Regions from separate parts of the Streptomyces sp. NPDC058373 genome, predicted to be linked through region 2. Evidence: riboswitches for the same ligand, from Rfam matches in the RefSeq annotation. Region 2 holds a riboswitch; the other holds the start of a gene.
The links. A riboswitch is a leader RNA that binds a small molecule or an ion and turns the genes downstream of it on or off. The one in region 2 is predicted to bind S-adenosylmethionine.
Positions count from the first base shown of each region.

Region 1 (7,190 bases), on a different contig from region 2:
CTGGCCCGGGTGCGGCTGCGACTGCGCACCGCCGCCCGCGCGCCCGAGGTGACGGTGCTGCGGTGCGGCGAGGTCACCCTGGACCTGCGGACCCGGCGGGCCCGCTCCGGTGAGGAGACCGTCGACCTGACGGCCCGCGAGTTCGTGCTGCTGGAGCTGTTCCTGCGCCATCCCGGCCAGGTCCTCGCCCGCGAGCAGATCCTCTCCCAGGTCTGGGGGTACGACTTCGACCCCGGCTCCAACATCGTCGACGTCTACGTACGCGCCCTGCGCCGCAAGCTCGGCGCGCACCGGATCGAGACGGTGCGCGGAATGGGGTACCGGCTGCCGCAGGGGTGAACGGCCGGGCGGGCGGCCAAGGTCCAGCCGCATGAGACGTCCTTCATGACGACCTCATGGGCCGCTCACCCCGGCCGCCCAGGCTGTCCGTGTGACCCTGACTCCCCGCCAGGCCGTGCTGTGGTGCGCGGCACTGAGCGTCTGCGCCCTGCTGCTCGTCCCCGGCAACGTGCCCGGACTGACCGGCGAGGGGCGGCTGACCCTCGGCGTCTTCGTCCTCGCCACCGCCGCCTGGATCGCCGGCCCGGTCGACGACACCTACGTGGCGCTCGGGGCCGGCCTCGCCCTCACCGTGACCGGGGTGATCAGCAGCGACGCCCTCTTCGGCACCCTCGGCGACGACACCGTCTGGCTGCTGATCTGCGCCTTCGTGCTGGCCGCCGCGGTGGGCCGGACGGGGCTGGCCGGGCGGGCGGCGGCGTTCCTGGTGAGCGGCGCGCGGTCGGTGCGCCAGCTGGTCCACCTGGCGACCGCGGCGCTGGTCGTCACCGCCTTCGCGGTCCCGGCCACCTCGGGCCGGGCCGCCCTCGCCCTGCCGGTCTTCCTCGCGCTGGCCAAGGTGCTCCACGACCGACGCCGGGTGGTGGTGATGCTGGCGCTGCTCTTCCCCACGGTGATCCTGCTGTCGGCGGTCGCCACGCTGATCGGCGCCGGGGCCCACCTGATCACCGTCTCGGTGCTGTGGGAGGCGACCGGTGAGCGGATCGGCTTCACCGAGTGGCTGCTGCTGGGCCTGCCGCTCGCCGTGGCCTCCTCCCACCTCGCCGCCGAGGCGGTGCTGCTGACGACCACCCGGCGGGCCGACCGGAAGGGCCCGGTACGGATCAGCGCCGACGACATCCAGGAGCACAGCGAGTCGCCGGTGACCGGGCCGCTCTCCCCCGCCGAGGCCCGCTGCGCGCTGCTGCTGGCCACCGTGGTGGTGCTCTGGTGCAGCGAGCCGCTGCACCGGGTGCCCCCGGCGGTGGTCGCGCTGATCGGCGCGGTCGTCGCCGCCTCCCCGGCGCTGGGCACGGTGCGGATGAAGGACGCGCTGCGCACCGTTCCCTGGTCGCTGCTGCTCTTCATGGCGGCGACGATGGCGATGGGCATCGCGCTGGCCGACTCCGGGGCGGCCCGCTGGCTGGTCGGCGGGGTGCCGCTGGACGTGCCGCCGTGGGCGTTCCTCGCGGTGGTGGTCGGGATCAGCACGGCGGCCCACCTGGTGCTCCAGTCCCGCTCGGCCCGGTCCAGTGTCCTGGTCCCGCTGGTGGTGGCCGCCGCCGCGGGGGCCGGGGTCAACCCGGTGGCGGCCGCCCTCGCCTCCACCGCCGCCGCCGGTTTCTGCCACACCCTGCCCGCCTCCGCGAAGCCCGTGACGCTCTTCGCCGACGTGCCCGGCACGCCCACCTACACCCCGCGCGACCTGCTGCGGCTCTCGGCGCTGCTCGCGCCGCTGACCGCCCTGCTGGTGCTGGCCTTCGCCCTCGCGGTGTGGCCGCTGCTCGGCGTGCCCGTCTCCTGACGGCCGCGCGCTCCTCCCCCACACCGTCCTGTCCGCCCGATTCACCGGGAGTCACCGTGCCGCAGTACCCGACCCGTTTCGCCGTCGCCCCCAGCGGATTCAAGGAGTCCCTCTCCGCGCCGGACGCGGCCCGCGCCATCGCCGCCGGGATCCATCGGGTGGTGCCCGGCGCCGAGGTGGACCTGATCCCGCTGGTCGACGGCGGCGAGGGCACCGCCGAGGCCCTGGCCGAGGCGGCGGGCGGGCGGCTCCTCGCCCGTACGGCGACCGGGCCGGTGGGCGCCCTGGTGCCGACCCGCTTCGCCCTGCTGCCGGACCGGACGGCGGTGGTCGAGATGGCGGCCGTGGCGGGCCTCTCGCTGGTCCCCCGCACCGCCCGCGACCCCGGCCGCACCACCACCCGCGGCGTCGGCGAACTGATCACCGCCGCCCTCGACACGGGCGCCGCACGCGTCCTGGTCGGCTGCGGCGACTCCGGTACCTCCGACGGGGGCGCCGGGGCCCTCCAGGCGCTGGGCGCCCGCCTCCTGGACGCCGACGGACAGGAACTGGGTCCGGGGGGCGTGGAGTTGGCGCGGCTGGCGCGGATCGACACGGCCGGGCTCGATCCACGGCTGGCCCGCACCCCGGTCAAGGTGGCCTGCAACCCGTACAACGTGCTCTGCGGGGAGCGGGGCGTGGCGCGGGTCTTCGGTCCGCAGAAGGGCGCCTCCCCGGAGCGTGTGGAGGAGCTGGCGGCCGGGCTGGAGCGGTGGGCGGCGGTACTGGCCCGGGACGTGGCGCCGGGCCGCTGCCGCCTCGCCGACCTCAGGCTGGACGCGGGTACGGGTGCCTCCGGCGGGCTCGGCGCGGGGCTCGCGGCGCTCGGGGCCGACCTGCTGCCCCGCTTCGAGGTGCTGCTGGACCGGCTCGACCTGGACGCCCGGCTGGCCCGCGCCGACCTGGTGGTGACGGCCGAGGGCGCCCTCGACGGGCAGACCCCGCGCGGCAAGGTGCCCGCCGAGGTGGCCCGGCGCGCCAAGCTCTCCGGGCGGCCGGTGCTGGCGCTCGCCGGGACCCTCGGCGAGGGCCACCGCGAGGTGCGGGGCGTCGGCGTCGACGCCTACAGCGGCATCCTCCCGGGGCCGGTGGGGCTGGCGGAGGCGCTGGGCCGGGGCGCGGAGTTCCTCACCGACGCCACCGAGCGGGCGCTGCGCATGGTGCTGCTCGGGGCGGGGCTCGGCGGCCGGGCGGCGGCGCCGGTCGCGGCGGCCGCCGGGCTCGCCGGGCGGGCCGTCCCCGCTCAGACGGCCGGGACCCAGCGCCCGTCGACGGTGCGGTAGTCGAGGCGGGCGCCGGTGGTGACCAGCTCCCGGACGGCGCCGAGGAACCGCTCGACGTGCTCCTCGGGCGTTCCGGCGCCGAAGCTGACCCGGACCGCGCTGAGCGCCTGCCCGTCGGTCTCCTCGGGGGCGCCGCACTCGCCGGGCTCGGTCCGGTCGGCCTCCAGCAGGGTGCGGACGAAGGGGTGGGCGCAGAAGAGGCCGTCGCGGACGCCGATGCCGTACTCGGCGGAGAGGGCGGCGGCCAGGTGCGAGCTGTGCCAGCCGTCGGCGGTGAAGGAGACCACGCCGACCCGGTCGGCGCCGGCGCCGAAGAGGGAGAGCACGCGGACGCCGGGCAGTTCGGCCAGGCCGGTCAGCAGCCGCTCCAGGAGCGCCTGTTCGCGGGCGGCGAGCTCCTCCTGCCCGGCCTCGCTGAGCGCGGTGCAGGCGGCGGCGACGGCGTAGGCGCCGATGACGTTGGGCGAGCCGGCCTCGTGCCGGGCGGCGCCGGTGTGCCAGGCGACCTCCACCCCGCCGTCCTCGGTGCGGGTGACGGTGCGGCTGGCACCGCCCCCGGCGAGGTACGGCTCGGCGGCGCGCAGCCAGTCGGCGCGCCCGGCCAGCACCCCGGAGCCGAACGGCGCGTACAGCTTGTGGCCGGAGAAGGCGACCCAGTCCACGTCCAGCTCGGCGAGGGAGACGGGCCGGTGCGGGGCGAGCTGCGCGGCGTCCAGGACGATGCGGGCGCCGTGGGCGTGGGCTGCGGCGGCCAGTTCGCGGACCGGCCAGACCTCCCCGGTGACGTTGGAGGCGCCGGTGACGCAGACCAGCGCCGGGCCGTACGGGTCGCGGGCGGCGAGCGCCTGCTCCAGGGCGCGGACGGCCTCGTCGTGGGTGCGGGGGGCGTCCAGCACGGTGAGGCGGGCGGAGCGCCAGGGCAGCAGGGCGGCGTGGTGCTCGGTCTCGAAGACGAAGACCTCGCACCCCTCCGGGAGGGCGGTGGCGAGCAGGTTGAGGGAGTCGGTGGTGGAGCGGGTGAAGAGGAGTTCGTCGTCGGGACGGCAGCCGAGGAAGGCGGCGACGGTGGCGCGGCTCTTCTCGAAGAGGTCGGTGGAGAGCTGGGAGAGGTGCCCGGCGCCCCGGTGGACGCTGCCGTAGTACGGGGCGTAGGCGGCGACGTCGTCCCAGACGCGCTGGAGGGCGGGGGCGCTGGCGGCGTAGTCGAGGGCGGCGTAGTTCCGCTCGCCGCCGGTGGCGAGGGGGACGGTCACGTCGGCTCCCAGAACGGGCAGGGGGGCACAAATCGTCGGCTCGGGGGCGGCGTGGACGGCGGTGGCGGTCATGAGGGCTCCCAGGGCGGTGGGCGGCCGGGCGCGTGGCGACGCCCCGGCGGCGGGGGTGGTGGAAGGGTGTGCGGAGTAGGGCGACCGCGGCCCGGGCCCGGGGGATCCCCGGGTGTACGGCGCCCTTCCGGCCTTCCCCCCGGCGGGCGCCGGGCTCGCCCGGGCGCACCACGGGCCCTGCCGGACGCCGGCCCGGCTCAGCCGGGGGCGGGGAGGGAAAGGGGAGGACGCTGTCGGGCCGGCCAGCCCTAAGGGGTGTCCGCGGTGTCCTGCGCGGTGTCCGGTGCGTGCTCTCGGCGCGCCGGGCGCCGTGGGCGCCGTGCGGGACTTTGCGGACGCCCCTAACGCATTCGCTTGCTCACGAGAACCGCTCCCTCGAAGGACCAGGACCCCTGGACGCTCGCCCCGACGGGGCGTGAGGGGTCCGCGCTTGCCGCGGACGGTGTGACCGCGGCCTGGTCTTCACCCGGGGCACCCCGCCACGGACGGAGGGTTGCCGGACAGCGGGCCGGGGCCGTAGTCGCTGTCACTCATGACCTGCGAGCATCTTGCCACACCGGGCGGAACGCGCAAGGCGCGGTCCGGCATGCGGACCGCGCCTTGTCGGTGCGGGTGCTCAACCGCCTCTCGCGAGGCCGGGGTTGAGAAGTGCGCCGTCAGCCGTGGGAGGCCGCCACCCAGCGCTCCAGGGCCGCCTGGGCGCGGCCGGAGTCGAGGGACTCGGCCGCCAGCCGGATCCCGTCGGCGATCCGCTCGGTGAGCGGCGCGGCCGAGGGACGCAGGGCCGCCAGCGCGGCGGCGGAGTTGAGCAGGACGGCGTCGCGGACGGGACCGGTCTCCCCGGCGAGGAGTCTGCGGGCCACGTCGGCGTTGTAGGAGGCGTCGGCGCCGCGCAGCGCCTCCACCGGCACCAGGTCGATGCCGACGTCGCGCGGGTCGAAGGTCTCCTCGCGCACCTCGCCGCCGCCCACCAGCCAGACCCGGGAGGTCGCTGTGGTGGTCAGCTCGTCGAGCCCGTCGTCGCCCCGGAAGACCAGCGCCGAGGAGCCGCGCTCGGCGAGGACTCCGGCGAGGATCGGCGCCATCCGGGCGTCGGCGACGCCGGTGGCCTGGGCGCGTACCCGGGCCGGGTTGGTGAGCGGGCCGAGGAAGTTGAAGACGGTGCGGATGCCCAGTTCCTTGCGGGCCGGGGCCACATGCCGCAGCGCCGGGTGGAAGCGGACGGCGAAGCAGAAGGTGATCCCGGCTTCCTCGGCGACCTCGGCGACCCGGTCGGGCGACAGCTCCAGGTTGACGCCGAGCTTCTCCAGGACGTCGGAGGCGCCCGAGGCCGACGAGGCGGCCCGGTTGCCGTGCTTGACGACCTTGGCGCCCGTACCGGCGACCACGATGGAGGACATGGTGGAGATGTTGACCGTACGGGCGCCGTCGCCGCCGGTGCCGACGATGTCGACGCTGTCGCCGGGGACCTCGATGGTGCGGGCGTGCGCGTACATGCCGCGGACCAGGCCACTGATCTCCTGAACCGTCTCGCCCTTGGCCCGCAGCGCGACGGCGAAGCCGGCGATCTGGGCGTCGGTGGCCTCGCCGCGCATGATGCGGTCCATCGCCCAGGCGGTGGCGTCGGCGCTCTGGTCGCGGCCGTCCAGCAGGCCGTTGAGAACCTCCGGCCAGGAACGGACCGCCGTGGTGTCGCCTCCAGCGGGGTGCGCAGCGCTCATGGTCGCTCCTGGTTCGTCTCGTCCGGCGGGATGGTCCATACCCTAACCAAGGCGCACAACGGCCTGGGGCTCTCCGTGAAGTCCTGTGCGGTCTCCGCGGTGTCCGGTGCGTGGTCTCGGTGCGCCGGGCAGGACTTCACGGAGAGCCCCAGAGGCCCCGTCCGCGAACGGACGGGGCCCCAGGCGTGGCGATCAGTCGATCAAGGTGGTGCGGGGATCAGTGGTGGCCGTGGCCTTCCTGGATCTCCTTGTACTCCTCGGCCGTCGGCTTGGGGATCTGGGTCCCCTCGCCGAAGTAGGCCTTGGAGAGCTTGGCCCGGAGCTTCTCGCCGCCCTTGACCTTGCGCTCCACGCCGTTCTCGTCGACCGTCGGGCCGATCTCGACCGGCTTGTACTGCTCGTGCTGGGTGAGGGTGTGGAGCTGCTCCTGGCTGAGCGGCTCGTGGACCTCGATGAACTCACCGTGCGGCAGCCGCTTGATGATGCCGGACTCGCGTCCGTGCAGCACCTTCTCGGCGTCCCGGCGCTGCAGACCCAGGCAGATCCGCTTGGTGACGATGAAGGCGATGACCGGTCCGACGAAGAAGCCGATCCGGACGAACCAGGTGATCGCGTTGATCGACAGGTGGAAGTGGGTCGCCACGAGGTCGTTTCCACCACCCACCAGCGTGATCATGTACATCGTCACCCAGGCGACACCGAGCGCGGTACGCGTCGGGGCGTTGCGCGGGCGGTCCAGGATGTGGTGCTCGCGCTTGTCGCCGGTGACCCAGGACTCGATGAACGGGTAGACCGCCATCGCGCCCAGCACCAGGCCGAAGACGACCAGCGGGATGAAGACACCGAGGACCAGGGTGTGGCCCCACAGGTTGATCTCCCAGCCAGGCATCACTCGGACGAGGCCTTCGGCGAAGCCCATGTACCAGTCCGGCTGAGCACCGGTACTGACCATGTCCGGCCGGTAGGGGCCGATGGTCCA
Region 1 covers NZ_JBHXJE010000012.1:96,018-103,207, reverse strand. Annotated here, with positions in the region: gene ACFWMZ_RS10695 (response regulator transcription factor) at 1-339, shown strand, start outside; gene ACFWMZ_RS10690 (SLC13 family permease) at 431-1,843, shown strand; gene ACFWMZ_RS10685 (glycerate kinase) at 1,900-3,165, shown strand; gene ACFWMZ_RS10680 (aminotransferase class V-fold PLP-dependent enzyme) at 3,126-4,490, opposite strand; SAM riboswitch class IV at 4,912-5,028, opposite strand; gene trpD (anthranilate phosphoribosyltransferase) at 5,147-6,211, opposite strand; gene ACFWMZ_RS10670 (cytochrome bc complex cytochrome b subunit) at 6,429-7,190, opposite strand, start outside.
Region 1: another riboswitch for S-adenosylmethionine. It lies ahead of ACFWMZ_RS10680 (aminotransferase class V-fold PLP-dependent enzyme); the one in region 2 lies ahead of thrC (threonine synthase).

Region 2 (7,190 bases):
CACCGCCGGGTGAGGAAACCGAGGCGGTCCGCGCCGAGCAGGCCGGTCAGGAGCTGGGCGGCGATGTCGTCGGGCAGCAGCCGGAAGTAGTCCGGCGGCGCCCACGGGGTGTGGGTGAAGTGCGAGATCCGCAGGTCGGGGCGGAGCTCGCGGAGCAGCCCCGGGACCAGCGCCAGGTGGTAGTCCTGCACCAGCACCGCCGCGCCCTCGGCGGCCTCCGCCGCCAGCGCCTCGGCGAACGCGCGGTTGTACGTCTCGTACGCCGCCCACTCGGCCCGGAACTGCGGACCGAAGGCCGGCTCCAGCGGCGTCTGGTACAGCATGTGGTGGACGAACCACAGCACGGAGTTGGCGATGCCGTTGTACGCGGCGGCGTGCGTCTCGGCCGGGATGTCGAGCATCCGGACACGCTGACCACCGGTGTCCTCGGCGTCCAGCGGGCCGGTCCCCGCCCGGCGGGCCGCCTCGCGGTCCCCGTCGCTCAGCGCGGCGCACACCCACAGCGTGGAGGCGTCCGAGCCGATCGCCGAGAGCCCCGACACCAGCCCGCCCCCGCCACGCTTGGCGTCGAGCCCGCCGTCGGGGCGCAGCCCGTAGGAGACGGGGCCGCGGTTGGAGGCGACCAGAATGCGGGCACTGTCAGCAGTTTCGGCCATACGGGCTACCTAGCCCCTTCCCAGGAGGCGCAAACGCGAGAGTCTTTTTTGAGCTTCGCTCGTCGCGGGGGCGCCACATGTCGTTGTCGGGGTCGGTCGGGCAGGCGGCCCGGTTGTGGAGTGCTGCCCGGGCCGCCGTCGGGCCGTGTGAGGCTCTCCGGGGGCTCTCAGCCTGTTCGGCGGTGGAGGGGGTTCGGGGTGCGGGTGTGGGCGGTGTGTTCGGGGAGGGGGGCCGTGGAGGGGTCGGCCAGGCGGCCCCCTCGGTATTCGGTGATCTCGATCATCGGGGGGCGCTCCTCGGTGTCGACCTGGGCGGTGTGGGCGACGAAGCCGTCGTCGCCGCGTTCGAACTGGGTCAGTTCCGGGCGGACCAGGTGGCCGCGGGCCAGGCGGAGCTGGGCCGTGCGGTAGATGGTGGCGGCCATGCGGCCCAGGGCCAGACCGTCCTGGTGGCGGTGGACGCGGACACCCACGTCGACCTGGGCCAGCGCGTCCAGGCCCACCGTGTGCAGGGCGTCCACCAGCAGGCCCAGCTCCACGCCGTAGCCGACGGGGAACGGGAGCTGCTCCAGCAGGCTCCTGCGGACCGCGTACTCGCCGCCCAGGGGCTGGACGAAGCCCGCCAGGAGGGGCCAGTGCAGGTTGAGCACCGGGCGGGCCATGAGTTCGGTGACGCGGCCACCCTGGCCGGGGGCCGAGCCGAGCGGGCGGTCGTACATCGCCTTGACGAAGTCGACGTCCGGCTCGGTCAGCAGGGGGCCGACGATGCCGGAGACGAAATCGGGCGAGAAGTCCTTCAGGTCGGCGTCGACGAAGCAGACGATGTCACCGCTGGTGACCAGGAGTGACCGCCACAGCACCTCACCCTTGCCGGGGACGGCGGGCATCCGCGGCAGGATCACGTCGCGGTGCACGACGCGGGCGCCGGCCTCGGCGGCCTTCTCCGAGGTGCGGTCGGTGGAACCGGAGTCGATCACCACCAGTTCGTCGACGAGCGGCACGGCCTCCATGAGCGAGCGGCGGATCTCCGCCACGATCGCCCCGACCGTCGCCTCCTCGTTCAGTGCGGGCAGGACCACGCTGATCGTGGCCCCGCTGCGGCGTTTGGCCGCCGTCAGTGCGCTCAGCGGCCGGTCGGCGGCGGACCAGGACCGTTGCGTGAGCCAGCGCTCCACCTCTTCGAGCACGTGATCGTCCCCTCATGTCCGGGTCATGTCCGAGGCCATGTCCTAGGTGATGTCCCATGATCCCCCCGGGCCTCCGCGCGTCCTCGCGGGAGGGCGATACGACGGAAACGCGACCGAATACGAGGGCGGGCGACCGGCTGCGCTGCCGGAAACCCGGGGGTGCGCTTCGGGCACCCCTCGGTCTCATCTCGCGGTTCGGACGACCCACACAACTGTCCAAGCCGTCGGTTACAGTCTTGAACAACGCGCGTGACCATCGCATGTCGAGAGACGTCGGCGGCTCGCCCGACAAACGCGTTCGGCCCTGCCAGACAAGGGATCCGGCGCCATACCGCTCATCCAGAGGGGCAGAGGGATACGGCCCGTTGAAGCCCCGGCAACCCTCCGGTCGGTACTCCCGGCGCGTACTCCAACCGCGTCCGGCGAGGCTCCCGGCTCGGGAAGGTGCCAATTCCGTCTCACGGCGAGATGCGTCGTGAGGAAGATGAGGAGAAAGGGCCTCGCCGTCATGGCTGTGCACACCGTCGCCACCACCCCCGCCACCCCCTCGCAGGACGCCCCCGCGGTCGACCTCGGTCCCGCCACCGCCCTCTCCTGCCGCGAGTGCGGCGAGCGCTTCCCGCTCGGCCCCGTCTTCGCCTGCGTGAGCTGTTTCGGGCCCCTGGAAGTCGCCTACGACCTGCCCACCGGCGATCCGGAGGCCCTGCGCGCCGCCATCGAGGCCGGACCGGACAACATCTGGCGGTACGCGCCGCTGCTGCCGGTCCCCGCCGACGTCGCCACCAAGCCCAGCCTCAACCCGGGCTTCACCCAGCTCGTCAAGGCCGACCACCTCGCCGCCGAGCTCGGCGTCACCGGCGGCCTGTACGTCAAGGACGACTCCGGCAACCCGACGCACTCCTTCAAGGACCGCGTCGTCGCCATCGCCGTCGAGGCCGCCCGCGCCTTCGGCTTCACCACCCTCTCCTGCTCCTCCACCGGCAACCTGGCCGGAGCCGTCGGCGCCGCCGCCGCCCGCGCCGGATTCCGCTCCTGCGTCTTCATCCCGCACGACCTGGAGCAGGGCAAGGTCGTCATGGCCGCGGTCTACGGCGGCGACCTCGTCGGCATCGAGGGCAACTACGACGACGTGAACCGCTTCTGCTCCGAGCTGATCGGCGACCCGCTCGGCGAGGGCTGGGGCTTCGTCAACGTCAACCTCCGCCCGTACTACGGCGAGGGCTCCAAGTCCCTGGCGTACGAGATCGCCGAGCAGCTCGGCTGGCGGCTGCCCGACCAGATCGTCATCCCGGTCGCCTCCGGCTCGCAGCTCACCAAGATCGACAAGGGGTTCAAGGAGCTGATCGCCCTCGGCCTGGTCGAGGACCGCCCGTACAAGATCTTCGGCGCCCAGGCCGAGGGGTGCTCGCCGGTCTCCACCGCCTACAAGGCCGGGCACGACGTGGTCCGGCCGCAGAAGCCCGACACCATCGCCAAGTCGCTGGCCATCGGCAACCCGGCCGACGGCCCGTACGTCCTGGACATCGCCCGCCGCACCGGCGGCGCCGTCGAGGACGTGGACGACGCGCAGGTGGTCGACGCCATCAAGCTGCTCGCCCGTACCGAGGGGATCTTCGCGGAGACCGCGGGCGGCGTGACCGTCGGCGTCACCCGCAAGCTCATCGAGGCCGGGCTGCTCGACCCGTCCCTCACCACCGTCGTCCTCAACACCGGCGACGGCCTCAAGACCCTGGACGCCGTGGCGCCCACCACCGGGCCGACCGCGACCATCCGGCCCGACCTGGACGCGTTCCGCGCCGCCGGTCTCGCCACCTCCTGACGCCGTCGCCCGCGCGTTCCCGACGCGCCCACCCGTCCCGCCGCCCAGCTCCCGGAAGGCTGTCCCATGAGCGTCAACGTCCGCATCCCCACCATCCTGCGCACCTACACCGGCGGCCAGTCCGAGGTCGCCGCCGAGGGCGCCACCCTCGCCGAGGTCATCGCCGACCTGGAGAAGAACCACTCCGGCATCGCCGCCCGCGTCCTCGACGACCAGGGCAAGCTCCGCCGCTTCGTCAACGTCTACGTCAACGACGACGACGTCCGCTTCGAGCAGGGGCTTCAGACCGCCACGCCCGACGGCGCCGGCGTCTCGATCATCCCGGCGGTCGCAGGCGGCTGCTGAGCCCCGCGCCGCGCCCGCGCGGCTCCGCTCCGTCCCGCACCACCGAATTGCCCTCTCCGTTCCTTTCCCTCACCGGAAAGCGGAGGGGGCAATTCTGCAGGGTTGAGCGCGATAGAGTTGGGGAACAGGCTCCGGCGTTTGTGCCAGGAGCATATGAGGCGCCGTTCTTTCCGCGACAAGAAGCAGCCAAAGTGACCCGGCTGTTCGCCCCCTTGCGCGCCTTTTGCCGGGCCCGACTTGCCCGGAACTCCGGCGCATCCTCCCGGTTCCGCCCTTCCCCGGCGCCCGGATTTCTCGTCCGACTGACCTGTTGCAGACGGCAGTTGGGCAGATACATTCAGCGGCGGTCGACGCGTTCCGGCGCACACCCCCGACCGCGGGTTGGGGGGTGAGGTCTGACCCGGGTCCGCGAAGTGCGGGCCTGTGCAAGGGCCAGTAATAGGGGAGTTAGGCATGGCTCAGGGCACCGTCAAGTGGTTCAACGCGGAGAAGGGCTACGGCTTCATCGCGGTCGACGGTGGTGCGGATGTTTTCGTCCACTACAGCGCGATCCAGATGGACGGCTACCGCACCCTTGAAGAGGGTCAGAGGGTCGAATTCGAGATCTCGCAGGGTCAGAAGGGGCCGCAGGCGGACATGGTCCGTGTGGCCGCCTGAGGCGCCGACCGCACCACACTCACCAGAGGGCCCGCCCCCGAACAGGGGGCGGGCCCTCTGCTTGCCGCGCGCCCACGACCCACCTCGGCGCCGCCCCGCGCCGCACGGGGGCCTCAAGCGCCGGCCGGGCTATGACAGCCAGGCCGGCGCTTGAGGCCATCAGTGACGCGCGCCGGTGAGCGGACAGGGCGGCACAAGACAGCCCGGCCGGCGCGTGAGGCCGTCTTTCGAGCCCGGCCGGCGCCTGAGGCCACCTCGGACCCGGCGCCGAAGAGCCGAACCAAACCGGGGGCGCGGGGCCCAAGGGCCCCTAGCGCCTTGCACTCTCCTACCCCGAGTGCTAATTATTGGCGTTAGCACTCTCCGAGTGAGAGTGACAGAAGGACCGGGTCGGTGAGGCCCGCAGGCCACGCGGGGCAAGGAACCGCGAGGCAGGCAGGCCGTCCGTCGCGGGCGCCAGCACGGTCCGGAGTATCCACCCTCCCCCAGACAGAGTCCGGGGGGACCCCCAGTCCTGGGAGGACCACTTCACATGGCCAAGATCATCGCGTTCGACGAGGAGGCGCGGCGCGGTCTCGAGCGCGGGATGAACCAGCTCGCCGACGCCGTCAAGGTCACCCTTGGCCCCAAGGGCCGCAACGTCGTCCTCGAGAAGAAGTGGGGCGCCCCCACGATCACCAACGATGGTGTCTCCATCGCCAAGGAGATCGAGCTCGAAGACCCCTACGAGAAGATCGGCGCCGAGCTGGTCAAGGAGGTCGCGAAGAAGACGGACGACGTCGCCGGTGACGGCACGACGACCGCGACCGTCCTGGCCCAGGCGCTCGTCCGCGAGGGTCTGCGCAACGTCGCCGCGGGTGCCAACCCGATGGCGCTGAAGCGCGGCATCGAGAAGGCCGTCGAGGCCGTCTCCTCCGCCCTGCTGGAGCAGGCGAAGGACGTGGAGACGAAGGAGCAGATCGCCTCCACCGCCTCCATCTCCGCCGCCGACACGCAGATCGGCGAGCTCATCGCCGAGGCGATGGACAAGGTCGGCAAGGAAGGCGTCATCACCGTCGAGGAGTCCCAGACCTTCGGTCTGGAGCTGGAGCTCACCGAGGGTATGCGCTTCGACAAGGGCTACATCTCGGCGTACTTCGCCACCGACATGGAGCGGATGGAGGCGTCGCTCGACGACCCGTACATCCTCATCGTCAACTCCAAGATCGGCAACGTGAAGGACCTCCTCCCGCTGCTGGAGAAGGTCATGCAGTCGGGCAAGCCGCTGCTGATCATCGCCGAGGACGTCGAGGGCGAGGCCCTGTCGACCCTGGTGGTCAACAAGATCCGTGGCACCTTCAAGTCCGTCGCCGTCAAGGCCCCGGGCTTCGGCGACCGCCGCAAGGCCATGCTCGGTGACATCGCCATCCTCACGGGCGGCACGGTCATCTCCGAGGAGGTCGGCCTCAAGCTGGAGAACGCCGGTCTCGACCTGCTGGGCCGCGCCCGCAAGGTCGTCATCACCAAGGACGAGACCACGATCGTCGACGGTGCCGGCGACAGCGAGCAGGTCAACGGCCGCGTCTCGCAGATCCGCGCCGAGATCGAGAACAGCGACTCGGACTACGACCGCGAGAAGCTCCAGGAGCGTCTGGCGAAGCTGGCCGGCGGCGTGGCCGTCATCAAGGCCGGTGCCGCCACCGAGGTGGAGCTGAAGGAGCGCAAGCACCGCATCGAGGACGCGGTGCGCAACGCCAAGGCCGCCGTCGAGGAGGGCATCGTCGCCGGTGGTGGCGTGGCTCTGCTCCAGGCGTCCTCGGTCTTCGAGAAGCTGGAGCTGGAGGGCGACGAGGCCACCGGTGCCGCCGCCGTCAAGCTGGCCCTGGAGGCCCCGCTCAAGCAGATCGCCGTCAACGGCGGCCTGGAGGGCGGTGTGGTCGTGGAGAAGGTGCGCAACCTCGCCGTCGGCCACGGCCTCAACGCCGCGACCGGTGAGTACGTCGACATGATCGCCGAGGGCATCCTCGACCCGGCCAAGGTGACGCGCTCCGCGCTCCAGAACGCCGCGTCGATCGCCGCCCTCTTCCTCACCACCGAGGCCGTCATCGCCGACAAGCCGGAGAAGTCCGCCGCCGCCGCCCCGGGTGGCATGCCCGGCGGTGACATGGACTTCTGACCGGACTCGCCTCCGGTCGGCCCGTCCGACACCACGCCCACCGGGGCGGTGTCCCTCCTTGGAGGGATGCCGCCCCGGTGGCGTTGGTGCCGCCCGTCCGCGAAATCGCCTCCGGCACCCGCCATGTGCGAGGCTGGACCCGGCCTGACGGCCACCCTGACCGACCCGCGCTTGGGAGCCGACAGGTACTCGCCCGGAGGCGAACAAGCGCTCAAGAGATAAGGAGCGCGGCTATGTCCTCCAAGCGTCGCCGTAAGAAGAAGGCCCGCCGCAAGAACGGCGCCAACCACGGCAGCAGGCCGCAGTCCTGACTTCCGTGCGGTGGTCCTGAGGCAAGGGGGTCGCCCCCGAGGGCCCGGGATCACCCACGC
Region 2 covers NZ_JBHXJE010000065.1:6,032-13,221, forward strand. Annotated here, with positions in the region: gene ACFWMZ_RS26280 (trehalose-6-phosphate synthase) at 1-656, opposite strand, end outside; gene ACFWMZ_RS26285 (glucosyl-3-phosphoglycerate synthase) at 824-1,843, opposite strand; SAM riboswitch class I at 2,176-2,334, shown strand; gene thrC (threonine synthase) at 2,352-3,662, shown strand; gene ACFWMZ_RS26295 (MoaD/ThiS family protein) at 3,729-4,007, shown strand; gene ACFWMZ_RS26300 (cold-shock protein) at 4,461-4,664, shown strand; gene groL (chaperonin GroEL) at 5,197-6,819, shown strand; gene ACFWMZ_RS26310 (50S ribosomal protein bL37) at 7,053-7,130, shown strand.